Regions from separate parts of the Kribbella sp. CCNWLW201 genome, predicted to be linked through region 1. Evidence: riboswitches for the same ligand, from Rfam matches in the RefSeq annotation. Region 1 holds a riboswitch; the other holds the start of a gene.
The links. A riboswitch is a leader RNA that binds a small molecule or an ion and turns the genes downstream of it on or off. The one in region 1 is predicted to bind glycine.

Region 1 (12,093 bases):
GGTCGCACGCGCCGGACCCGGGGATGCCGAGGGACGCCTGACCGATCCGGCCGCCGTCCTGGATTGTTGCCAAAGGCCCAGATTCGAGGATGGTGAGGCTGTTCATCCACGACCCGCGTCGACGAACCGGACCCGGCGGCCCGGGTGGAAGTGCGCGGCCGGTTCACGCCGGTGATCGAAGATCCGCACCTCGGTCCGGCCGATCAACTGCCAGCCGCCCGGTGACTCGTGCGGGTAGACACCGCTGAACTCACCAGCCAGTGCCACCGACCCGACCGGAACCTTCGTCCGTGGCGAGTTGCGGCGGGGCACGTCCCAGTCGCCCTGACCGGTCAGGTAGCCGAAACCCGGTGCGAAGCCGCAGAAGGCCACGGTCCACTCCTCACGGGTATGCCGTTCGATCACGTCAGCCGGGCTGCAGCCCAGATGAGCGGCCACGTCCTCGAGATCCGCGCCGTCGTAGACCACCGGGATCTCGATCAGGTCGCCGGCCTCCCGCCGGCTGTCGACCGGCCGGATCGCGCGCAGCGCGCGGACCAGGCGGTCGAGCTCCGGGCGGTCGACCTTCACCAGCACGGTCCGGGCAGCGGGCACGACGTCGACGACATCGGCCGGCGGATCAGCGGTGATCGCGGCGTAGTAGCCGATCACCTCGTCGAGGTCGTCCAGTTCGATCAGGACTGCCCGGTCGCCGGACGGCAGGATGCGCATCAGCGGCTGAACGGGGTCAGCACGACGCCCGCCTCCTCCAGTGCCGCCCGCACCCGGCGGGCGATCTCGACCGCCCCCGGGGTGTCGCCGTGCACGCAGATCGAGTGCGGGTCGAGGGTGAGGTCGCCACCTTGATGGTCCTGGATCGGCGCACCGGTCGCCATCGCCGCACACCGGGCCGCGATCTGGTCAGCGTCGTGCAGGACGGAGCCCTGCTCGCTCCTGGAAACCAGCGTGCCGGCCGGGGTGTAGGCACGGTCCGCGAAGGCTTCGTGGATCACCGCCAGCCCGGCCTCGGCCGCGAGCCGGAGCCAGGCCGAACCGGGCAGGCCCAGCACCGGCAGCGAGCGGTCGTACTCGACGATGGCGCCGACCACGGCCGCGGCCTGCTCCTCGTGATGCCCGATCGTGTTGTAGAGCGCGCCGTGCGGTTTCACGTAGCGGACCCGGTCGCCCGCGATCCGGGCGAACGCGTCCAGTGCGCCGATCTGGTAGACGATCTCGTCACGGAGCGCGGCCGGCTCGATGTCGACGAACCGGCGGCCGAAACCGGCCTTGTCGTCGTACCCGACATGCGCGCCGATCGCGACTCGGCGCTCGACGGCCCAGCTGGTGACCCGGCGCATGATCGAGGGCTCGCCGGCGTGGAATCCGCAGGCGATGTTCGCGCTCGTGACGACCTCGAGCAACGCTTCGTCGTCACCCATCGGGTAAGCGCCGAAACCCTCGCCCAGATCCGCGTTGAGGTCCATGAACACTCCTACAACTTAATGTGCCTCGTGAGCGGTGGTGATCACGAGACACCGAACAATGAGAACACGGGCTTGATCGAACGGACGGCCAGATAGACGGTGAGCAACCAGGCCGCGCCGCCGAGGATGAGCAGCGGCCGGGGATAGCGGTAGCCGCGCAGCAGGTCGGCCCGCTGCCATGCCACCCAGAGCAGTACCCCGATTCCGAGCGGTAGCAGCAATCCGTTGAAAGCTCCCGCGAACACGAGCAGCTTCGCGGGCGCCGTACCGACGGACAGATAGATCACCGTGCTGACCGCGATGAACAGCACCACGAGAGCGGTCCTGGTGCCGTCCGAGGTCGTCGTCCGCGAGGTGACGAAGGTGACGGTCGTGTACGCCGCCCCGATCACACACGCGATCGCGGCCGCCCACAACAGCACCCCGAACGCCCGCAGTCCGACCTCGCCCGCCGCGTGCTGGAACGCCGACGCGGTCGGGTTCGCCTTGTCGAGGGTCGCGCCGCCCGCGACGACGCCGAGGATCGCGAGGAACAGTACGGCGCGCAGCAGTCCGGTGATCAGGATGCCGGCGACCGAGGCCCGGCTGATCTGCCGGACGTACTGCGGCCCGCTCACCCCCGAATCGAGCAGCCGGTGCGCACCGGCGTACATGACGTACCCGCCGATCGTGCCGCCGATCAGCGTGGTGATGACGAGGAAGTCGGCCTGCTCCGGCAGTACGACGTTCCGCAGCGCCCGGCCGACCGGTGGACCGGAGGTGACCGCGAACCAGCCGACAAGCACGATCATCACCGTGCCGAGCACGACCACGGCACGGTTGAGCGCCAGCCCGGCCCGCTTGGCCAAGAAGATGCCGATGGCAACCACGGCGGAGAGTGCGCCGCCGAGTCGGGGATCGAGACCGACCATCGCGTTCGTGCCCAGCCCAGTGCCGGACACGTTGCCGACCGTGAACACCAGCCCGCCGGCGAACAGCAACGCAGCCATCGCCGTACCGAGCCTCGGCGCGACCAGGTTGCCCAACTCCTGTGCCCGGCGCCCGGAGACGCCGATCACCCGCCACACGTTCAGTTGCACCGCGAGATCGACCAGCACCGAGGCGACCACGGCGAACGCGAACGCCGCCCCGAGGGACACCGTGAACAGCGTGGTCTGGGTGATGAACCCAGGCCCGATCGCGGAGGTCGCCATCAGGAACACGGCGCCGATCAGCGTCGACCGGGTCCCGGCCTTCATCGCGCTGTCCGGCGTCTTCCGCCCGGCCGCGGGGGTGAGGCGGCGGGCATAAGGATTGGTACGGCGGGCGACCGGCCTGCTCGTGGGTCGCCGGGCCGGTGGCTTGTTCGGCTTCGGGGTGCGGAGGGACATGGCGGTGACTCCTGGCTGCTGTCGGGATGGGCTCCATGGCGGTGAGTGATGACATGGCTGTGAGTGACGACTGATGACACGAGAGTAGAGATTGTTCAACAATCCTGCAAGAGTCTTGTTCCACTAAACTTCCCCTGAACGCCTCGGGTGGGCGATGATGCGGTGATGAGCACGGGTGAGGACGACGAGGGCCGGCAGGCGTGGTTGCGCACTGTCGCCGCCGATGTCGCGCGGCTGGACCGGAGTAGTTCCGCCGAGCGGGCGGCCGACATCCTGCGCCGGAGCATCACCGAGGGTGCGCTGCCGCCGGGTGCCCAGCTCTCGGAGATCGAGCTGACCGAGGTGCTGGAGGTCAGCCGGAACACGCTGCGTGAAGCCTTCCGGCTGCTCACCCACGAGGGGCTGCTGGTCTACAAGCTGCATCGCGGAGTGTTCGTGCCCGAGTTGGACGAACGCGACGTGGTCGACCTGTACCGGCTCCGCCGGGTGCTCGAGGTGGACGTCGTACGCGGTCTGGCCGAGCGTGATCCGGAGTTGCCGGCCGGCCGGCTCGAGCCGCTGCAGGACGATGTCGAGGCGGCCGAGGCGGCCGCGCTCGCGGATCGCTGGGCGGCTGTGGGTACGGCGAACATGCGCTTCCACCAGCACCTGATCGGTCTGGCCGACAGTGCGCGGATGGACGCGATGACCGGCCGGCTGCTGGCGGAGCTGCGGCTGCTCTTCCATGTGATCGCGACGCCACAGGAGCTGCACGAGCCGTACATCGCACGCAACCGCGGCCTCTTCGAGCTGCTCGAGGCACGGAAGTACGAGCAGGCCGCGGCGGACCTGCATCAGTACCTGCTCGACTCCGAGCAGGGCCTGCTCGACGCGTTCCGCGCAAGGTGATCCACGACTTTCGATAAGGGCTTGCGCGGCCCTGCTCTCACCTGAGTTGATGGCTTGTAACCGTCAGCAGTAAAGGGGAGCGCAGCACATGACCGACGACCGCACCGAAGAGACGCCGAAGTCCTACCGCCCGATCGATGCCAAAGGGTTTCGGGAATTCATCTCGCAAGGCTGGGGAGCGGTGGACCGGTCGGTGACAGTGCCCGAGGGCCTGGCGGAGGCGGCGGCCGAGCACCGGCGGAAGCTGTCCGCGGCGCTGCCCGGGCGGCGGATCGCGGTCGCGGCCGGCCGGGCGCCGGTCCGGTCGAACGACACCGACTACCAATTCCGCGCCGACAGCGACTTCGTCTGGCTCACTGGATGCCAGGCGGAGGGCGCCGTACTGGTGCTGTCGGCGGACGAGGACGCGACGCTCTACCTGCGCGAGACAGCCGGGCCGGACGAGGCCGACTTCTTCGCCAACGCACGCGACGGCGAGCTGTGGGTCGGCCCGGTGCCAGGGCTGAAGGACTGGTCGGAGGCGTTGCAGATCGCCTGCCGCCCGATCGAGGAACTACCGGCCGCGGTGCGCGGCGCCGTACCGTTCATGCTCTCGACCCCGGGCGTCGAGCCGATGCTGGACGCACTGGTCCGGACCTCGCCGACGGACGGGAACTCGCTGCGGCAGACGCTGGCCGAGCTGCGCCGGATCAAGGACGACTGGGAGCTGGACCAGCTGCGTGAGGCCGTCGCGGCCAGTGTGCTCGCGTTCGGTGACGTCGCGCGTGAGCTGCCGGAGGCCATTCGCGGCGGCGGGGAGCGGTGGCTGCAGGGCACCTTCGACCGGCGCGCGCGGACTGCGGGCAACGGCGTCGGGTACGCCTCGATCGTTGCTGCTGGCAAGCACGCGCCGGTGCTGCATTGGGTCCGCAACGACGGGCCGGTGAACGAGGGCGACGTCATCCTGCTCGACGCGGGTGTCGAGACCCGGACCCTCTACACCGCCGACGTCACCCGGACCTTCCCCGCCACGGGCGAGTTCACCGACGCCCAGCGGCAGGTGTACGACCTGGTCCACAAGGCACAGCTGGCGTCACTCGACGCGGTCAAGGTCGGAGCGCCGTACCGGGCCTTCCAGTACGCCGCCCTGCGCACGCTGGCTGAGGGCCTGCGGGACTGGGGACTGCTCGACGTCTCGCTCGACGAGCTGCTCGGGCCGGACGGGCAGCAGCACCGCCGGTACATCGTCTGCGGCACCGGGCACTACATCGGCCTGGACGTGCACGACTGCGACGCGTCCCGGCCGGAGGCATACTTCGCCGGTGAGATCGAGGCCGGCATGGCGCTGGCGGTCGAGCCGGGGCTGTACTTCCACCCGAACGACGAGACCGTTCCGCCGGAGCTGCGCGGGATCGGAATCCGGATCGAGGACAACGTGGTGGTGCACTCCGACCGGCTCGAGATCCTCACCGAGGACCTGCCGATCACCGCCGCCGGCCTGGAGCAGTGGACGCAATCCCACCTCAGCGCACGGTAGCCGGGAAACTACCCAAAATTCTTAGTCACAAGTTGTAACACCGACGCCGTCGGCTCCGATGTAGCGAGCGGGGGAGGGTCGAACTCGGCTCGGCGTGTGGTGGTGGGGGGCCGCGACCACACGCCGGGGCCGAGCCGGCCCCGACTGGGGCCCGGGGGGACCCCAGGATCCTGGGGACACGGGGGTAGTGAGCATGAACCTGCGAGTGCGAGTGGTGCATTGCGGCGACCGGCACTGGTACGCCGACATCGACGACGCCGACGATCCGCAGCCCGACGATCCGTTCTGGTACGTCGACAACTGCCGATCCCAGCTGCAGGCGCTCGAGACCGCCTGCGCCGAACTGCGACTGCTGTCGGGCCGGATGGTCCGCGGCGACCAACTCAACCGGGTACTCGAGGTGACCGGCGTACCGGTCTGAGTACGCGGACTGAGGCTCCAGGGCAGGCGCCCGGTTGAGAGGCGCCTGCCCTGCGGTTCTCACACTGGCGGTACGGCGGGACAGGCCGTTCCGCGCTTCGGCACGTCGAGTGAGACCAGGTAGGCGTCGACGCCGTTCTCCATGCACGGCCCGCCGTCGTAGCTGCCGTGTCCCCAGCCTTCGTACGTCAGCAGGACGCCGTGTCTGCCGAGCTGGCGTTCCACACTCCGCGCCCAGTTGTAGCCGGTGGCCGGGTCGTGGATCGCGTTGATCAGCAGGATCGGCTGATCGAGATCGCGGACCTTCAGCCGGTGCTGCGGGTTGTTCGCCGGCGGCATGCCCAGGCACATCGAGATGGCGATCAGCTGACCGGGGTAGCGCATGTCCGGGGTGTTCCGGGCCAGCCGGGCGAGCATGCCTGCGTACTCCTTGTAGTTGCGGACCGGAAGGTTCCAGTCCTGGCAGAACACCGAAAGCGTGTTCGAGGCCAGGCCGGTCGGGACCGGCGGCTGCCCGGTCGGCGGGGCGCTGGTGTCGAGCTTCTTCAAGGTGTCCGCCAGTGCCGGCCACTGCGGCCCGTAGAGCGTGCGGAAGACGGAGAAGCTCAGCCAGTACGGCGTGATCGGCACGTTCGGCTGCCGCGGATCGGGCACCTCACCGCGGTCCGCCCGGGCGAGGAGGTCCGCCCACAGCGCGTGGATGTCGCGACCGTGCAGTGAACAGCTCGTTGCCTCGTCGCACCATTTCACGAACTCGTCGAACGAGTCCTGGGCCGCGGACGCCTGGGCGTCGATGAACGACCGGGTCGACGCGGCACTGTGGTCGGCCACGCTCTCCAGGACCATCGCACGGACCCGGTCCGGATAGGTCTCGGCGTACTGGCCGCCGAGCACTGTCCCGTACGAGCTGCCGTGGAACGAGATCGTCGACTCCCCGAGCGCGGCCCGGATCGCGTCCACGTCCCGCACGGTCTGCCAGGTGTCGAGGTGGTCGAACACCGGTCCGGTGTTCTTGCGGCAGTCCGTGGCCAGTTCGCGGTTGTAGGCGATCGTCGCGTCGAAGTCGGCCTGGCTCTTCAGGACCGGCGACGGCTGCTTGGCCAGCAGTGCGGCCGAGCACTTCACCGGGTTGCTCCGGGCGATGCCGCGCGGGTCGAAGCTGACGACGTCGAACCGGTCCTGCAGTGTCTGGCTGAACCGGCTCATCCCGGTCTTGACCCGGTCGACGCCGGAGTCGCCGGGACCACCCGGTCCCCACATCAGCACGCCGACGCGGTCGCTCGGGTTCTTCGCCGTACGACGGGCGATCGCGAGGCCGAAGGTGGGTCCGTCCGGGTCCCGCCAGTCGACCGGTACCTGGAGGGTCGCGCACTGCGAACCCTTGACGACGTTCGGGTCGTCCTTGCCCTCCGGCTTGCAATCGAACCACTGCACCTTTGCCGCGGTCTCGGTCGCCGACACCGGCAGCGTCACGAGTCCGGCGGCGGCCACGCCCACCGCCACCCCGCCGGCGAGGACGCGTTGTCTGAACTTCATCTCAGGGGATCTCCTGTCTGCGGAAACTCCCTCGATCCTTCGGCAACCGCTTGCTCGACCACATCGGGGACGAGCCCCCGGCCGACCCCGGGTGGCGCTTGGGGGACTTGTTAGGGTCGGTCGCTGATGACTACCAAGTACGCGGTGTGGTTCCGGTGGGTGGCGATCGCCGAGGCGGTCTCCTGGACCGGATTGCTGATCGGCATGTTGTTCAAGTACGTGCTGTCCGACAACGAGATCGGGGTCAAGATCTTCGGCCCGATCCACGGCGGCATCTTCATCGCCTACGTGCTCACCGTGCTGGTGGTCCGCGGGCCGTTGCGCTGGTCCTGGCCGGTGACGCTGGCCGCGCTGGCCGCCAGTGTTCCGCCGCTGTTCACCTGGTTCTTCGAGATCTGGGCGCAGCGCACCGGCCGGATTGACGTCGACGGCCGGGCCGCCGTACCGTCACCGACGTCAGTCAACTCAACAGCCGCATGAACCCGTGCGGGAGAGTCCCGGGCACGACCCGGGCGCCGTAGGAGCAACTCTCCCCAAGAATCTCTCAGGCACCTTCACCGCGCGGGCGAGGCATCTCTGGAGGACATCCGTCTGACAGAGCGGGGAGGACACCAATCGGTCAACGGTGACCGGAAGGAACCTCCACACGATGGCGATCAGCGTCTTCGACCTGTTCAGTATCGGGATCGGCCCCTCGAGCTCCCACACGGTGGGACCGATGCGCGCCGCCCGCACCTTCGCACTCGGCCTCGCCGCCGACGGCCTGCTCGGCCGGACGGCAACGGTCGAGGCGCAACTCTTCGGCTCGCTCGGCGCGACCGGTCACGGCCACGGCAGTAACAAGGCGGTCCTGCTCGGGCTCGAGGGGGAGGACCCGGAGACCGTCGTGACGCATTCCGTCGACGCGCGGGTCGAGACGATCCGCGAGCGCGGCCGGCTGCTGCTGGCCGGTACGCACGAGATCGCCTTCGACGAGAACACCGACCTGGTGATGCACCGGCGCAAGGCCTTGCCGTACCACCCGAACGGGATGACGTTCGCGGCCCGTACGGCGGATGGCGACGTACTGCGGGAACGGACGTACTACTCGGTCGGCGGCGGGTTCGTGGTCGACGAGAACGCGGCGGCCGGCGACCGGATCGTGCCGGACACGACACCGTTGAAGTACCCGTTCACGACGGGTGCCGAGCTCCTCGACCGGTGTCGCGAGTCGCAGCTGTCGATCAGCGAGGTGATGCTCGCGAACGAGCTGGCCTGGCGGACCGAGGACGAGATCCGCGACGGGCTGCTGCGGATCTGGCAGGTCATGCAGGACTGTGTGCAGGAGGGCTGCGAGACCGAGGGGATCCTGCCCGGCGGGCTCAAGGTGCCGCGGCGGGCGCATGCGTTGCACCGTCGGCTGAGCGGTGACCCGTGGTCGGTCGACCCGCTGAAGGTGATGGACTGGGTCAACCTGTTCGCCCTGGCGGTGAACGAGCAGAACGCGTCCGGCGGCCGGATCGTCACCGCGCCGACGAACGGAGCCGCGGGCATCATTCCCGCTGTGCTGCACTACTACCGGCGGTTCGTGCCGGGGGCGACCGAGGACGGCGTGGTCCGGTTCCTGCTGACGGCCGGAGCGATCGGCGTTCTGTACAAGGAGAACGCGTCGATCTCCGGTGCCGAGGTCGGCTGTCAGGGCGAGGTCGGTTCGGCCTGCTCGATGGCCGCGGCCGGCCTGTGCGAGGTCCTCGGCGGTACGCCGCTCCAGGTCGAGAACGCGGCCGAGATCGCGATGGAGCACAACCTCGGCCTGACCTGCGACCCGGTCGGCGGGCTGGTCCAGATCCCGTGTATCGAACGCAACGCGATGGCGTCGGTGAAGGCGATCAACGCGGCCCGGATGGCGATGCACGGCGACGGCGTCCACGTCGTCACCCTCGACAAGGTGATCAAGACGATGCGGGAGACCGGCGCCGACATGAAGATCAAGTACAAGGAGACCTCCCGCGGCGGCCTCGCCGTCAACGTCATCGAATGCTGAGGACGCTTTCTGGATCCTCGACGTGGGCGTTGTGGCCAAGACCCGCGAGCGTGGCGACCTGATCGTGCAGGGAGTGTAGTTCTTCGTCGGTGTTCATCGGGTCGTGTTCGCCGCGGGCGAGGACGACCTCGGCCTTGCTGTCCGCGATGAGCTTCGCCATGTCGGGTGCGCCGACGCCGAAGGTGCCGGGGTCCATGGCCAGTCGCCAGCGACCGTCCGTCTCGGTCAGGCCGTGGCCGACCACCGGATCGCCCGGGCCGACGAGACCTTGCAGGCCGGAGACCTTGAGGAACCGCGCGGCCGCGTCCTCCCGGGCGTCGAACCACGCGATCGGCTTCTGCGCCAACGCGCCGGCCCGGCCCAGGTCGTCGTCGGACCAGGTGACCTTCACGCCGAGCGCGACCACGCGGTCGACCTCGATGCCGTAGCGGCCGCTGGCCAGCTCGAGCGCGATCACGCCGCCGAGTGAATGGCCGACGATCACGACCTCACGTCGTACCGGAAGCGTCTCGGCGACGGCAGCCGCCATGGAGGCGAAGGTGTACGACGTGAGTGCGGAGGCTGAGCCGTGTCCAGGGAGATCGGGGGCGAACCGCGGTTGCGGCCAGGCGTCCCAGACCCGGCCGTTGGCACCGAGTCCGTGCAGCAGCACCAGTGAAGACATGAGAGCAGGCTGACACAGGAATGGGCCTGCCGCCCGGTCGATTGGCGCGCCCTCAGCTAACTCACCGCAATTCTACGAATGCGTACTGGAACGAAGTTCGCGAATAGTTGCGATCTAGTGTGGAATTTCTTCCAAGGTCTGTTTCAAGCGCTGGGATTGCCGATACTCTGCGGGACTTGTGAAACCGTTCTCCGCCGCGGCGGCAGACCGCCGCCCGCCCTGGCAGAACCGTCAGCGGCTGCGTCAGGCCGCCCTCGTGGCCGGTGCGCTGCTGCTTCTGTACGCCGTCCTGGTCCTGATCGCGCTGCTCGGCGGTCCCCGGATCGGCGCCTCGTTCCTGCCGCTGCCCGGCGGCGGCCCGGACCCGGCCAGCCCGGTCGCCGGCCTCGAGCCCAGCCAGACCCCGACCGGCGGCCCGACCGTCCCGCGCAGCAGCGAGACCCCGGTCCCGCCGGTGCCGCCGACCCCGGGCCAGACCACAACGTTGCCCCCAGCAACAACAGTCGCGCCGGTGACCGGTCAGCCCACCGACGGCCGCCAGTCCACCCCGTGCCCGACCACCGCACCGGTCCCCGAGCTGGTCGACCACGAAGAGCCGACCCTCCCACCCGCCACCAAGGTCCCACCCAAACCCACCACCACGGCCCCGGACCCGGACCCCACCACCCAGCCGACCAAACCCCCATCCACCACGAACCCGCCCCCCACCACCCCCACCAACCCACCACCCACCCCGAACGACCCCGAAGACCCCGACCCCCCAACCCTCGGCGGCATCCTCAACACCATCCTCGACAAGATCGGCCTCTAGCGCGGCGTCAAGCAGCGTTGGGCTGGCTTGTCTGCATTTCGACAGGAGATGTCCGGTCATCGAGCCCGGTTCCCAGTCGGTTCAGGCGGGGAGCAACCGGCACCGGGAGTACACCTCCTGTCGAACTGCACTGAAGCTGAGATACCGCTCCGGAGCAGGGACTGCCATGCGCTGTCCCGGTCCTGGTGCCGCCGTAGGGATAGTGGCGATGTGGTGAGGTTAGCCAACCAGAGTGTGGGTTTCCCCACCGGATTCTGCGTGGCCAACCCACCGTGCGGTGGGCCGACCCACCGCAGGGAGTTGGCTGGCGCGACGGCGTGGTGACGGCGACGCGGCACTGGGTGCGGTAGGACCGGCGCGACTTCCGGGCGGTTCGTCCGCTCACGCCGCATCCGGCATTCCGCCTGTTGCCTGACGATCTCTGAGCGTCAGGCGACGGTGTTGAGGATCGTGCTGGATACCAGGGTTGGGGCGTCGTTCATGGGGACGTGGCCGCAGTTGAGGAGGGGGATCATGCGGGCTTGGGGGAGTTGGAGGTGGGCGCGGGCGGCCTGGGTCGGGATGAGGACTCGGTCGTGGGTGCCCCAGGCAACGGTGACGGGGATGTCCGGGACGTCGCCCTCGAAGCCGGCGGTGCGGCCGTAGCGGGCGACGCGGTCGAAGGCGGGGGCGTTGGCCAGGGCACGGGTCTCGGCGACCACGGCGTCGGGGTCGCGAAGTGCGGGGCGGTGGTAGATCGCGCCGGTCATCACGCGTCGTCCGGCCGCCGTGCGGGACAACCGTCGTACGGTCGATTCCGGCGTACGACGGGCGACGCGGCGCAGGTTGGTCAGCAGGTTGAGGGCCCAGATGCGTTCGCGGGGTGTCCAGAAGCCGGCCGGTGAGAGCGCGGTGACCGAGCGAACCAGGCCGAGTTGGCCGAGCCGGAGCGCGACCAGGCCGCCCATCGAGTTGCCGGCGACGTGCGGCCGGTCGAGGGCGAGCGCCGTACAGAACGCCTCGATCACCCGAGCGAACGAGTCGACCTCATCGGGGATCCCGGCCGGTACGTCGGGGGACTCACCGAAGCCGGGGAGGTCGAGCGCGATCACGTCGCGGTGTTCGGCGAGCAGGTCCAGCACCGGATCGAAGGCCTGGCGATGGTGGCCGATGCCGTGCAGGAGCAGCAACGGCTCGCCCGCGCCCTTGCGGTGGTAGGCGACCTCCACCCCCGGTACGTCGGCCACGGTCAGTGTCGCGATCTCGCTCATCACCTCATGGTGACCAAAGCCCGGCGTTCTGTCATCGTGACATGGTCGATGTCACATAACCTCAGTAAGCTTCGACCTCGCTGGTGCTGGCGTTGCCGGCGATGGTCGGCTGGAGGTCGATCTGCCAGCTCTCGTTCCGGCCGAACGACTGG
Region 2 (12,093 bases), on a different contig from region 1:
CTCACCCGGTAGAGCTCGACGTACCCGAAGTCTTCAGAGTCGACCGCGGCGACACAGGGGATCGAGTGCTCCCCCGCGGTCTGTTCGCTCAGCTCCTGCGCCCACCGCTCGGCCGGCCAGTCCTGATGCCACCACCGCTGGATGTGCGGCTGCGCCATCCACAACGCAATCGTGGCGGCGTCCGAAGGCGCGGCGGGTCGTAGGTCGAAGCCGTTGTCCAGATGCAACATCGGCCCGACCTCACACTGCACGATCACCGAGCCGGAGTGGGTTGGGGATATCCAAGTAGACCGACTGCGCGTCCAGCGGCGCGACCACCTCGTCGATACCGCGCAGCCGCGTCAGCATGTTCGCCTTGCAGGGCAGCTTGTCGGCTTCGAGCCACCTCCGCGCCAGCCGGTCGCCATCAGGACCAGCAGCCTTCAGCAACGGCAACGCCAGCGTCAGCCGGTCTCGCACCACGCTCAGCAGCTCGCGCTCATCGGCCAGCCCGTCATACGCCAGGCACCCCGCAACAGCCAGAGCCTGGTTGTGCAACAAGTAGTAAGTCAGTCGATCGTCGACAATCGGATCATCGACAACCGCGAGCGTCGAGTCCCGCAAGCCAGTGACAGCCAGGAGCCCACGCAGGTACGACGACGCCAGGTAGTACCCCTGGTTGTCGCGATAAGCCCCACCCTTGATCCGCCCAGCACCGTCCAGTCGCACCAACGTGTTCTGCTGGTGTGCCTCCAGTCCGATACCCGTCTCGGCGTACAGGTGCAGCATCGGCACCAGCACATTGTCGATGTACGTCGCCACCCAGCCGGCCGGGTCCTCAGCGGCGTACTCGCTCAACCGACTGACCCCACCGGGCCGTGGCGCGACCAGACCGGCCAGGCACGCGTAGCTGTCGACGTCAGCAGGCACCTCGCGTACGGCGACGTCCAGGCCGGTCAGCGTCGGACCACCCTCGTCCAGGGCGACCCACGCCGGATCACGGACGATGGTGAATCGCGGGTGTGCGGTCGCCGTACCGGCGTTGTAGGCCGCGTCCAGCAACCTGTTGATCTCCAGACCGCGGCGTAGCTCGGTCGGCGTCGACTCGCGGCGTGAGTTCGTGATGCGTAGTCCCAGTGACAGCTTGAGCATCACCGGCAGGTCCGGGTGGTACACCGTCCGCAGGCTCGAGGTCGGGTACCACTGCGCTCCCTGCGGACCGAGCGCCTTGACGCGACCTGCGGAGATCAGCTCGGCCACCCGCGGGCGCTGAGCCACCGCAGTGGCCTGCCACGGGTGCGCCGGGATCAACACCCGGCCGGCCGACGGAGTGATACCGGCCAGCGCGCCCATCAGCTGCAGGGCGTCCAGTCCCTGCAGTGAGGGCGCGCCGGCCACCTGGTCCGACGACACCAGCTCGGCGTCGGCTTCGAACCAGTGCACCGCGAAGCGGCCGCCGAGCTCGGGCGAGTACGCCGCCAGTTCGTCACCGCTCAGTCTGTCCCGGCTCTTCGGTGCCGGGTGGTTCAAATGACCGAACAGCAGCGCCTGCTCGACCTCCAGGAAGCGACCCGGACCACGCTCGCCGTCAGCCTTTGAGACGAACAGCTCGACATTGCGGACCGACTCCGCCGTCCGGGCCGCGAGATCGTCGACCTCGGCCGGATCCGCGTCAGCGGACAGCAACCTGACCAGATCCTCCGGCGCAGGCGGCACCCCGTCCACCAGTACGTCGGTGAACTCGTGCAAGCCGGTCCGGGACGCGTGCTCGACCCGCGCCGTCACGGTCGACTCGCCGACCGAAAAGGTCAGCGGCCCGACAGCGACCGGGACAGGTGTCTCCCGGGTGTAACACCGCAGGATCGCGTTCAAATGGGCAGCAACTGCAGTCGAGGTCATAGGGCCTCCCGCCCGGCCAAAAGCACTGTCACGCCGCTCCTTCGCCACTTTCCGCCCGGACGTCGAGGCCAGTGGCCACGACCTGGTCGAGCAGGTCCTCGATGTCCGACACGGTGGCGTTCGGATTCAGCAGCGTCAGCTTCAACGCGACCGCCGCCGGGCGGCCGCCGCGGGCCGGCAGCTTGGTCCGGCCGATCAGCACCCGTCCAGACGTCAGCAACCGGCGCCGGACCTCACCCTGGACGGCGTCCTGGGACACCGGCTCCAGGCCCTGCCCGGCGACCCGGAACAACACCGTGGTCAGGGTCACCGGCGCCAGCAACTCGAGGTTGCTGTCGGCAACGACTCTGGCTGCGGCGGCGTGCGCGAGCTCGTGGCAGGTGTCGAGCATCTTGCCCAGTCCGGCCCGTCCGTATGCCGTCAAAGTGGTCGCGACTTTCACCGCGTCCGGGCGACGGGTCGTCTGCAGGCTCCGGCCCAGCAGTCCGTCCAGACCGGAGTCGATGTCGTCGGCCGGGTTCAGGTAGTCGACCGAGCGGCCGAAGGAGGCGAACCGGTTCTTGTCCGCCACCAGCAGCACACTGGTCGCGGCCGGCTGCCAGCCGATCTTGTGCAGGTCCAGCGTCACCGAGTCCGCATGCGACAGATCGGCCAGCAGCGGCGCCAGCTGGTCGGAGAACAGGGCACCGAACCCGTACGCCGCGTCCACGTGCACCCAGGCGCCGTACTGCCGGGCCAGCGCCGCGATCGGCGCGATCGGGTCGACCGACCCGAAGTCCGTCGTACCGGCTGTCGCGACCACCGCGACCGGGGTCCGGCCCGGCTTGGCCAGCTCGTCGGCGAGCACGTCGGCGCGCATCCGGAAGTTCTCGTCGGAGGCGATGGTGACCGCCGCCTCCTCCCCGAGCCCGAGGGCGGCGCAGGCTCGCTGGACCGAGAAGTGGGCGAGCTCGGAGCAGAACACGACCGGGTGATCGAGCCCCTGCAGGCCGTTCCGCCGTACGTCGACACCGGTCGCGGCAGCCGCGCTGTCCCGGGCGATCAGGACGGCGAGCAGGTTCGAGATCGAACCGCCGGGGGTGAGGACGCCGTCCGCCTCGGGACCGAATCCGGCCAGCCCGGCCAGCGCCTTCACGACCCACTGCTCGATCGCCAGCGTCGCCGGACCTGAGTCGTACGTGTCCATCGACGCGTTGCTCGCCGAGGCCAGCGCATCCGCATCCACCGCCACCTGAAGAACCGGCGGCTGCAGGTGGGCCGCCGCGTGCGGGTGGCTCAGATCGATCCCGTTCTCCGCCAGCAGCCCCGCGATCAGGTCGAGCGCCGCCGATTCACCGACGCCGGTCGAGGGGATGCGCGGCTCCCCCAGCAGCTCGGAGGTACGCCGCAGTACGTCGGCGGGCCGCCCGGCGGGCAACGGACCCCGGCCCGGATCGGTGACGGTCGTGGCCATCGGCCAGGAAAGGAACGGGCTGCGCACCGGGGCGGGCAGCGCAGTCAGACGCGCGGGTTGCGGCATCCAGATCTCCCGAAGAAGTTGTTAGGTAAACCTTAGTAAGGCAGACCTAACTTAGTCTGGGAGCGCAGTACCGTGTCAACTCCGCTGCGTGGCGGTCCACTAGCTGAAACCCCAACTCCTACAAGGAATCAATGACCGTACGCCGCCCACGCCCACTACGAATGTGGCGAGCTTCACGTGGCCGATCTCCCGCCCCACCCTCACCACCCGTAACTTCTCTCCCCAATCCGGCGGGCAGCGCGTGGAAGGCCTCAGGACTGGCAAGGGGCCGACGTCAGGCAAGAACTCCGGCGATGCCTACTCGCGCTCCGACCGAGGAGCCACTGCCCAGTGGGGGTCGACGGTCCAGCCGAGTAGCCGTCGTCCACCGGAAACGGACCGGCCGGTGCCGTCGAAGCGGCGGCCCTCCATGACCGCCGCCAGACCGTCGACGCCGCAACTGCCCCACCGCGTAAGCGGGAGACGCCGTCACCCCTGCCTCGTCCGGCACAAGACACCCCCGTTCTCTCAACCAGACCTGGAGGCGAGGATCGAACTCGCGCCCTCCCGGTAAGCAGCCGGGTGATCTACCCCTGATCTACTCAATGCAGCGCGCCACAGCCTAGCGACGCTTCAGGTGGGTGGCGACCTTGCCGCGATCCGCGCTGTCATGCCGGTGAGCGGGCGAGGCATTGGCTGCCGATCAAACCGTCCAGGAGGGATCGAGTTCCGAGCATTCCGCGACCTCATCGTGGAACGGCTGCCGTTCCACGATGAGGTCGCGGTCGACCATCAGGCGTCAGGCGCTCTCGGCGAAGCGCACGCCCGGTACTGGCATGGCACTGGTACCCGAACGAGGTTTCTTCGCGAGGTACTGCTGGTGGTGGTCCGTACAGCACGTAAGAGAGCCGCGCTGATGTTCCTCACCGTCTGGACCGAGCACGGCGATGGAGTCACTCGGCCCGAGGCCGCGGCTTGAAGCGGCGAACCTCATGCGGCCAACCGCATGCCTCCGCGACCTTGCCCGCCCACATCTTGGCGGCCTCGTCATCGGCCACGTCCACGAGAGCGAACCCGCCCAGATACTCCTTGGTCTCGACGTATGGTCCGTCGGTGATCAATACGTCGCCACTGGTGGGGTCGGCGCTGTAGACCGGGCCGTCCTCCTCCTCCAGCCCCCCGGCGAAGACGTAAACGCCGGCAGCCTTCATCTCGTCCACGACCGCCCTGGCGAGTGGCCCGCGCCCGCCGAACCACTCCTCGGTGTGGTCGCCCACCCACTGTTGGTTGAAGTAGATGAGGTACTCGGGCATTTCTGCTCCTTCGGCTCGAGCGGACCCGCTGTCCGCCTCTACTTACGCTACGAACGGCGTCCGGTGGATCCGACAGGCGGTCGGCAAAGTTTCCACGGGACCTCCGCCGTTCGGCCCCCGCGCAGGCGCCATGTATCCCTGTTCGCGGTGATCATCCGCCCCCGCCATCGGCTACGCGTATCCCAACCGCACTCATCTGCCGCGATCCGCGCGCTCATGCCGAGTTGAGGGCGTTGGTATGCGGGCGCCGCCGGTCCCGACCGAGCCATTCCTGGGACTCACCCACCGCAGCGGGCGACGGAACCCGCGGCGGTGCTCGCGCTCCCGGCGCCGGTTCGGGGGACCTCGGCCAGCCGGTGACCCTTCGGAGTCAGAGGCCGTACGGCTCGCGCGTGAGAACGAAGGTCGCGAGGTTCAGGTGCGTGATGGCGATGCCTTCGCGCACCACACGTAGCTTCTCGCCGGCGAAATAGCCGTCGCGGCCCTGGTAGAGGTCGGGACCGAGTGGCGAGAAGCGGGAGGTCAAGGCGCCGGTCAGTTGCAGGATGCCGCCGGAGACACTCATCGTCACCGGCGAGTTTCCCCAATACCAGTGGCCGAGGAGGTCTTCGCCCTGGTCGAGCGTCGGCTCCGGCACCCACTCCTGCGCGACGACCGGCTCGTGCGCGACCAGGATGCGGAGAAGGTCCGGCGGTAGCGATGCGACCTTGCCGTAGGTCGCGTTGCCCAGGGTCACGGCGCCGATGCGGCGAACGCGATCGACGAAGAGGCCGGCCAGGAAGCCGGGCATCGAGCCGGTATGGCCGATCAGGAGGCACGGGTCGTCGGCGATCAGCCGGAGGCCGAGCCCGTACGACGCGGTCAGTCCCTCACGTGGATCAGCGGCCGACGGGGCCGCCATCTCCTCGACCGTGTCCCGGCTGAGCACCTCGTACACCGGATCGATCCAGAACACCGCGTACTTCGCCAGGTCCTCGATCGTGCTCCAGAGTTGCCCGGCCGGCGCCATCGCACCCGAGTCGTACGCCGGCTCAGCGACGAGCTGCCCGCTGAACGGATGCACCGAGAAACCTTCCGCGGCGGCGCCCGATGGGAAGTACGTCGTACGCCGCATCTCCAACGGGTCGAGAATGCGATCCTGCACGAGGTCGAGCCAGGACGCACCGCGCAACCGGGCGACGATCTCGCCGAGCAACCCGTAGCCGAGGTTCGAGTAGTGGTGCCGGCGATCGGCCGGACCGGCGGCCTGCGACTCGTCCATTGCCGCGGTCAGCTGCTCGAACGAGACCCCAGGGTTGCGTTCCCACCAAGGGCCTTCCGGCTCGGCGTTCATGCCGCCGGAGTGCGCGAGCAGGTGCCGGATCGTCCTGTCCCCGAACGCGATCCCGGGCAGATGCTTGCCCACGGCATCGTTCAGCGAGAGCAACCCGTCGTCGCGGCACTGCAGCACCAGAACAGCGGTCAGCGTCTTCGTGATCGACCCGATCCGGTACTGCACGTCCGGACCGGGCGCACCACCGTCCGCCGTGGCGAACTGCCCGCGCGACCCGGTCCACACCAGCGAACCGTCCCGGACCACCCCGGCGTTCACCGACGGCAACTTCCATTCGCTCTGCGCCGCCGCGATCTCGGCGTACAGAGCGTCGGCGGTGTCAGGTCGAACTGAAGTCACTCAAAGGCCTCCGGGGCTGGGCAGGAGCAGATGAGGTTGCGGTCACCGTAGGCGCCGTCGATCCGGCGGACCGGCGGCCAGTACTTCGACGCGCGGTCGACCGAGCGCGGGAACGCGGCCTCCTCGCGAGTGTAGGCGTGCTCCCACTTGTCGTTGATCACCGACTCGGCGGTGTGCGGCGCGTTCACCAGCGGGTTGTCCGCGGCCGGCCACTCCCCCGCCGCGACCCGGTCGATCTCGTGCCGGATCGCGATCATCGCGTCGCAGAACCGGTCCAGCTCACCGAGATCCTCCGATTCCGTCGGTTCGACCATCAGCGTGCCGGCCACCGGGAACGACATCGTCGGCGCGTGGAAGCCGTAGTCGATCAGCCGCTTCGCGACGTCGTCGACGCTGATCCCGGTCTCCTTCGTCATCGGCCGCAGGTCGAGGATGCACTCGTGCGCGACCAAGCCGTTCTCGCCGGTGTACAGCACCGGGAAGGCGCCCTCGAGCCGCTTCGCCACATAGTTGGCCGTCAGTACGGCGGCCTTGGTCGCGGCGGTCAGACCCTCGGCACCCATCATCCGGATGTACGCCCACGAGATCGCCAGCACACCGGCCGACCCGAACGGCGCGGCGCTGATCGGGCCGACCCCGGACTCCGGCCCAGCCTGGTCCAGCAGCGGGTGGTTCGGCAGGTACGGCGCCAGGTGCGCAGCCACCGCCACCGGTCCGACACCGGGACCGCCACCGCCGTGCGGGATGCAGAACGTCTTGTGCAGGTTCAGGTGGCTGACGTCGCCGCCGAACTCACCGGGCCTGGCCAGCCCGAGCAATGCGTTCAGGTTCGCGCCGTCGACGTACACCTGGCCGCCGTGGTCGTGGACGATCCGGCAGACCTCGGTGACGCTTTCCTCGTACACGCCGTGCGTGGACGGGTAGGTGATCATGATCGCGGCCAGCTTGGCGGCGTGCTCGGACGCCTTCGCGCGCAGGTCGTCCAGGTCGATCGTGCCGTCGTCGTTGCCCTTGACAACGACAACCTTCATCCCGGCCATCACCGCGGAGGCGGCGTTGGTGCCGTGCGCACTGGCCGGGATCAGGCAGACGTTGCGGTCCTCGTCGCCCTGGGCCCGGTGGTAGCCCCGGATCGCGAGCAGGCCGGCCAGCTCACCCTGCGAGCCGGCGTTCGGCTGGATCGACACCTTCGCGTACCCGGTCACCTCGGCCAGCCAGCGCTCCAGCTGACCGATCAGCTTCACGTATCCGGCCGCGTCCTCGATCGGCGCGAACGGGTGCAGGTCGGCGAACTCCGGCCAGGTGACCGGCTCCATCTCGGTGGTCGCGTTCAGCTTCATCGTGCAGGAGCCGAGCGGGATCATGCCGCGGTCCAGCGCGTAGTCCTTGTCGGACAGCTTGCGCAGGTACCGCAGCATCGCGGTCTCCGACCGGTGCGTGTTGAACACCGGGTGAGTCAGGTAGTCCGACGTACGACGGACCGCCTCGGGCAATGCCGTCGTACCGATTGAACCGTCGTACCGGAGGTCGAAGGCGTCGCAGACCGAGCGGAGGGCGTGGGCGTCGGTCTTCTCGTCGCAGGAGATGCCGACGTGGTCCGCGTCGACGAGGCGGAGCCAGACGCCGTTCTGCCGGGCGGCGTCGACGACGTCCGCGGCACGACCCGGGATGCGGGCGAGCACGGTGTCGAAGAAGTTGTCGTGGACAACCTCGACGCCACCGTCACGCAGAGAGGCGGCCAGCTTGCCGGCGTAGTCGTGGACGCGTTCGGCGATCGCCTTCAGTCCGTCCGGTCCGTGGTAGACGGCGTACATCGACGCGACCACGGCGAGCAGGACCTGCGCCGTACAGATGTTGGAGGTCGCCTTCTCGCGCCGGATGTGCTGCTCGCGGGTCTGCAGCGCCAGCCGGTACGCCGGGGAGCCGTCGGCATCCACCGAGACACCGACGAGGCGACCCGGCAACGACCGCTCGAGGCCGGTGCGGACGGACATGAAGCCGGCGTGCGGACCGCCGTAGAACAGCGGTACGCCGAAGCGCTGCGACGACCCGATGACGATGTCGGCACCGGCCTCACCCGGTGCCTCGAGCAACGTCAGCGCGAGCAGGTCCGACGCGACCGCGACCAGGGTGTCGCGCTCGTGCGCGGCGGCGATCAGCGGCTCGAGGTCGCGGACCACGCCACCGGAGCCCGGGTACTGCACCAGGAAGCCGAAGAAGTCGCCCTCGGGCAGACCGTCGGTGGTGTCGGCGACCACGACCTCGATACCGAGTGCCTCGGCCCTGGTCTGGACCACCGCGATGGTCTGGGCGAAGCAGTCCGCGTCGACCAGGAACCGGTCCGACTTGCTCTTCTTGTTCGACCGGTGGGCCAGCGTCATCGCCTCGGCGGCCGCGGTGCCCTCGTCGAGCAGCGACGCGTTGGCGGTCGGCAGGCCGGTCAGGTCGGAGACGACGGTCTGGAAGTTCAGCAACGCCTCGAGCCGGCCCTGAGAGATCTCCGGCTGGTATGGCGTGTAGGCCGTGTACCAGGCCGGGTTCTCGACCAGGCGGCGAACGATGACGGACGGGGTGAAGGTGCCGTAGTACCCCTGGCCGATCATCGAGGTGGCGACGTCGTTGCGGGCGGCGAGCTGGCGGAGCTCGTGCAGCGCGTCCACCTCGGAGGCCGGGTCGGGCAGCCGGAGCGCCTCGGCGGACCGGATCGACGCGGGGACGGCGGCATCCACCAGCGCGTCGACGTCGTCGTACCCGAGTAGCTGGACCATTCGCGCGACCTCGTCCGGGCGCGGCCCGATGTGTCGGTCGGCGAACGTGGCGGAGATTTGCGGTTCGGTGGTCATCGAGAGGCTCCGTTGCTGACAGTGCTACCGGTCGCCTCCCCCTCTGTCACGCAGCGCACGCTCCAGAGTCGCCTGTGGCACTCGGTCCATGGGCCTGAGAGGTTCCGGGGAGGAATTGCCCCTTCGGCGCCCGGTCAAACGGGTCTCTCCCGAGTGCTGTGTACGGCTGTCCCGAGGCTACCAGGAATCCTCGAACAGTTCGGGCAGCAGGCTCGGGGGCAGCAACAAAGTCGCCCACACACCGCGCACTGATTCGGCGGTGAGTGGGCGCACAGTGTGATGCGTGGGTGTCAGCCGGTCATCCGGGCGCGACGGCGCGCGGCGAGCTCGTCGTTCGCGTGGTGGTCGCCGTCGTCGTGACCGTCGGCGCGCTCGGTGGGGAGCTCGGACAGGGAGCCCTCGACCTCGCGCCAGACGCCGCCGAGAGCGATGCCGAACACGCCCTGGCCGCCGGCCAGCAGGTCGATCACCTCGTCCGGCGAGGTGCACATGTAGACCGAGGCGCCGTCGCTCATCAAGGTGATCTGGGTCAGGTCGTCGATGCCGCGCTTGCTCAGATGAGCGATCGCGGTCCGGATCTGCTGCAGCGAGATCCCGGCGTCGAGCAGCCGCTTGATCACTTTCAGCAACAGAACATCGCGGAAGCCGTACAACCGTTGCGTCCCCGACCCGGTCGCCGGGCGGACGGACGGGGAGACCAGGCCGGTCCGGGCCCAGTAGTCGAGCTGACGGTAGGTGATCCCGGCCGCGGCACATGCCGTCGGACCGCGGAACCCGACGTCCTCCGGCATCGGCCGCAGGTCGTCGTCGAAAAGCAGGCCCTGGACGCCGGCGGTAGCGGCCGCCTCGGCGTGCGCTTCGGACGTCGACTGCGCCGTCAGATCCGTGTCGCCGGTGCGTGTCACGCCTGAGCCTCCCTGGGTACCGACTGGAACGGGTCACATCCGTGGAGTGACAACACCCCACAACTCCTTCAAGGTAAGCCGCCGATCAGGGAGGGTCAACGATCACAGCCCTCACCCGAGAGCGTGTCGCAATCCCGACCTCAATCGTTACCTGCCGTGCCTTGTACCAGACCGTTCAAATCTGCCCGGGCGCGAGGTCCGGGCGTCAGCTCTTGTCGAAGTCTTCCGGAGTCACCTGGTCGAGGAACTCGCGGAACCGCTCGACCTCTTCTTCCTCCTCCACCTCGTCGGTTTCGGCCGTCTCGCTGTCCGGGACCGGGATGCCGGCCTCGGCCAGGATCTCCTCGGTGCAGAACACCGGGGTCCCGGTGCGCAGCGCCAGCGCGATCGAGTCCGACGGCCGCGCGGAGATCTCGGTCTTGTCGTCGAACACCAGGATCGCCTCGAACACCCCGTTGGTCAGGTTCACGATCCGGACCTGGCTGAGCGTGTGCCCGAGCACGCGGATGGTCTCGGCGAACAGGTCGTGTGTCAGCGGCCTGGGCGGCTCCATCCCCTGCTGGGCGAAAGCGATCGCACTCGCCTCGGCCGCGCCGATCCAGATCGGCAGATACCGCTCGCCGCCGACCTCCCGGAGCAGCACGATCGGCTGACTCGAGGGCATCTCAACCCGGACTCCGACCACGTCGACTTCGCGCACCCCTTCAGCCTACTCCGCAGGCCGGCCCCGGGCAGGCCCGCGGGTGCGCCCCACCTCATGGTTGCCCCCTCAGATCGGGGGTTGCCCACTCAGAATCCGAGGGGGCAACCCCCGACCCGGGGGGTTATCCCTTCGGATCGGGGGTTAGCGAGGTAGGCGGGAGCGGACCAGGGCGGCGTGCAGGCGGACGGCGAGGGCGGCGAGTTCCTCGGTCTGTTCGGTACGGCGGGGGCCGGTGACCTGCTCGATCAGGCCGGCCTCGCGGTCGGCCGCCGTACGGAAGGGGCGCAGGTGGCGTGGCTCGATGCCGTACCGGGCGAACTCGCCGGCCAGCTTCGCGACCAGCAGCGCGTCCCCGTCGTAGTGGTTGCCACGGGCCACCACCAGCCCGTGGTTCTCCACCTGGTCGAGCAACTCGGCCGGGATGTCCGCCGCGGCCCGCAGCTCGTCCCGGGTCAGCTCGAGCCGGGTGCCGTAGGCACCGAAGTCCTCGGCGACCGGCAGACCGGGTGGCTCCGGCAACGAACTCGGGGCCACCGGCGGGCCGCCGGCCGACGGGCGCAGGCCGCGGTCCATCGCGGCCAGGTGTTCCTTGATGATCTTCAGCGGCAGGTACTGGTCACGTTGCGCGGTCAGCACGTACCGCAGCCGCTCGACGTCGGCGGCACTGAACTTGCGGTAGCCCGACGCGGTCCGGGCCGGCGCCACCAGTCCCTCGGCCTCGAGGAACCGGATCTTGGAGATGGTGACGTCGGTGAACTCGGCCTGCAGGAGCTGCAGCACCTCGCCGATGCCGCGGCCTTCGACGGAGGGCTCAGGCTTGGCCACTGGCGTAGTACACGAGGCGGTACTTGCCGATCTGGACCTCGTCGCCGTTGCTCAGCTGGACCTCGTCGATCCGGTCGCGGTTCACGTAGGTGCCGTTCAGGCTGCCCACGTCGCGCACCTTGACGCCGTACGCGTCCCGGCGGAACTCCGCGTGCCGGCGGGACACGGTCACGTCGTCGAGGAAGATGTCGCTGTCCGGGTGGCGACCGGCGGTGACCACGTCGACGTCGAGCAGGAACCGGCTGCCCGCGTTCGGGCCGCGCTGGACGATCAGCAGGGCGGATCCGGCCGGCAGTGCGCCGACCGCGGCCTCGTCGTCGGCCGAGAGCGGCTCACCGGTGCGCTCCGGCTCCGGCTCGACGCCGATCGGGGTGAGCATCGCGGTGTCGGTGACACCGGGCGTCGCCGGGGTCGCCGCCGGGCGGTCCGCGCCAGGGAGCATCGCTCCGCACTGCG

Region 2: linked by a shared signal. The riboswitch ahead of gcvP (aminomethyl-transferring glycine dehydrogenase) and the one ahead of V9K99_RS13330 (L-serine ammonia-lyase) in region 1 are both predicted to bind glycine.

What each region holds. Positions count from the first base shown of each region.
Region 1 is NZ_JBBCBQ010000002.1:750,633-762,725, reverse strand. Features, by position in the region: gene V9K99_RS13375 (biotin-dependent carboxyltransferase family protein) at 1-106, opposite strand, end outside; gene V9K99_RS13370 (5-oxoprolinase subunit B family protein) at 103-711, opposite strand; gene V9K99_RS13365 (LamB/YcsF family protein) at 711-1,463, opposite strand; gene V9K99_RS13360 (NRAMP family divalent metal transporter) at 1,505-2,833, opposite strand; gene V9K99_RS13355 (GntR family transcriptional regulator) at 2,999-3,721, shown strand; gene V9K99_RS13350 (aminopeptidase P family protein) at 3,810-5,237, shown strand; gene V9K99_RS13345 (hypothetical protein) at 5,431-5,658, shown strand; gene V9K99_RS13340 (alpha/beta hydrolase) at 5,718-7,193, opposite strand; gene V9K99_RS13335 (DUF3817 domain-containing protein) at 7,320-7,673, shown strand; glycine riboswitch at 7,671-7,763, shown strand; gene V9K99_RS13330 (L-serine ammonia-lyase) at 7,843-9,216, shown strand; gene V9K99_RS13325 (alpha/beta fold hydrolase) at 9,203-9,880, opposite strand; gene V9K99_RS13320 (hypothetical protein) at 10,059-10,691, shown strand; gene V9K99_RS13315 (alpha/beta fold hydrolase) at 11,120-11,941, opposite strand; gene V9K99_RS13310 (hypothetical protein) at 12,003-12,093, opposite strand, start outside.
Region 2 is NZ_JBBCBQ010000003.1:537,978-550,070, forward strand. Features, by position in the region: gene V9K99_RS17970 (GNAT family N-acetyltransferase) at 1-230, opposite strand, end outside; gene V9K99_RS17975 (IucA/IucC family protein) at 241-1,878, opposite strand; gene V9K99_RS17980 (pyridoxal phosphate-dependent decarboxylase family protein) at 1,907-3,397, opposite strand; gene V9K99_RS17985 (YciI family protein) at 4,330-4,689, opposite strand; gene V9K99_RS17990 (serine hydrolase domain-containing protein) at 5,060-6,361, opposite strand; gene gcvP (aminomethyl-transferring glycine dehydrogenase) at 6,358-9,204, opposite strand; glycine riboswitch at 9,277-9,366, opposite strand; gene V9K99_RS18000 (MerR family transcriptional regulator) at 9,495-10,109, opposite strand; gene V9K99_RS18005 (bifunctional nuclease family protein) at 10,315-10,809, opposite strand; gene ftsR (transcriptional regulator FtsR) at 10,954-11,637, opposite strand; gene V9K99_RS18015 (FHA domain-containing protein) at 11,624-12,093, opposite strand, start outside.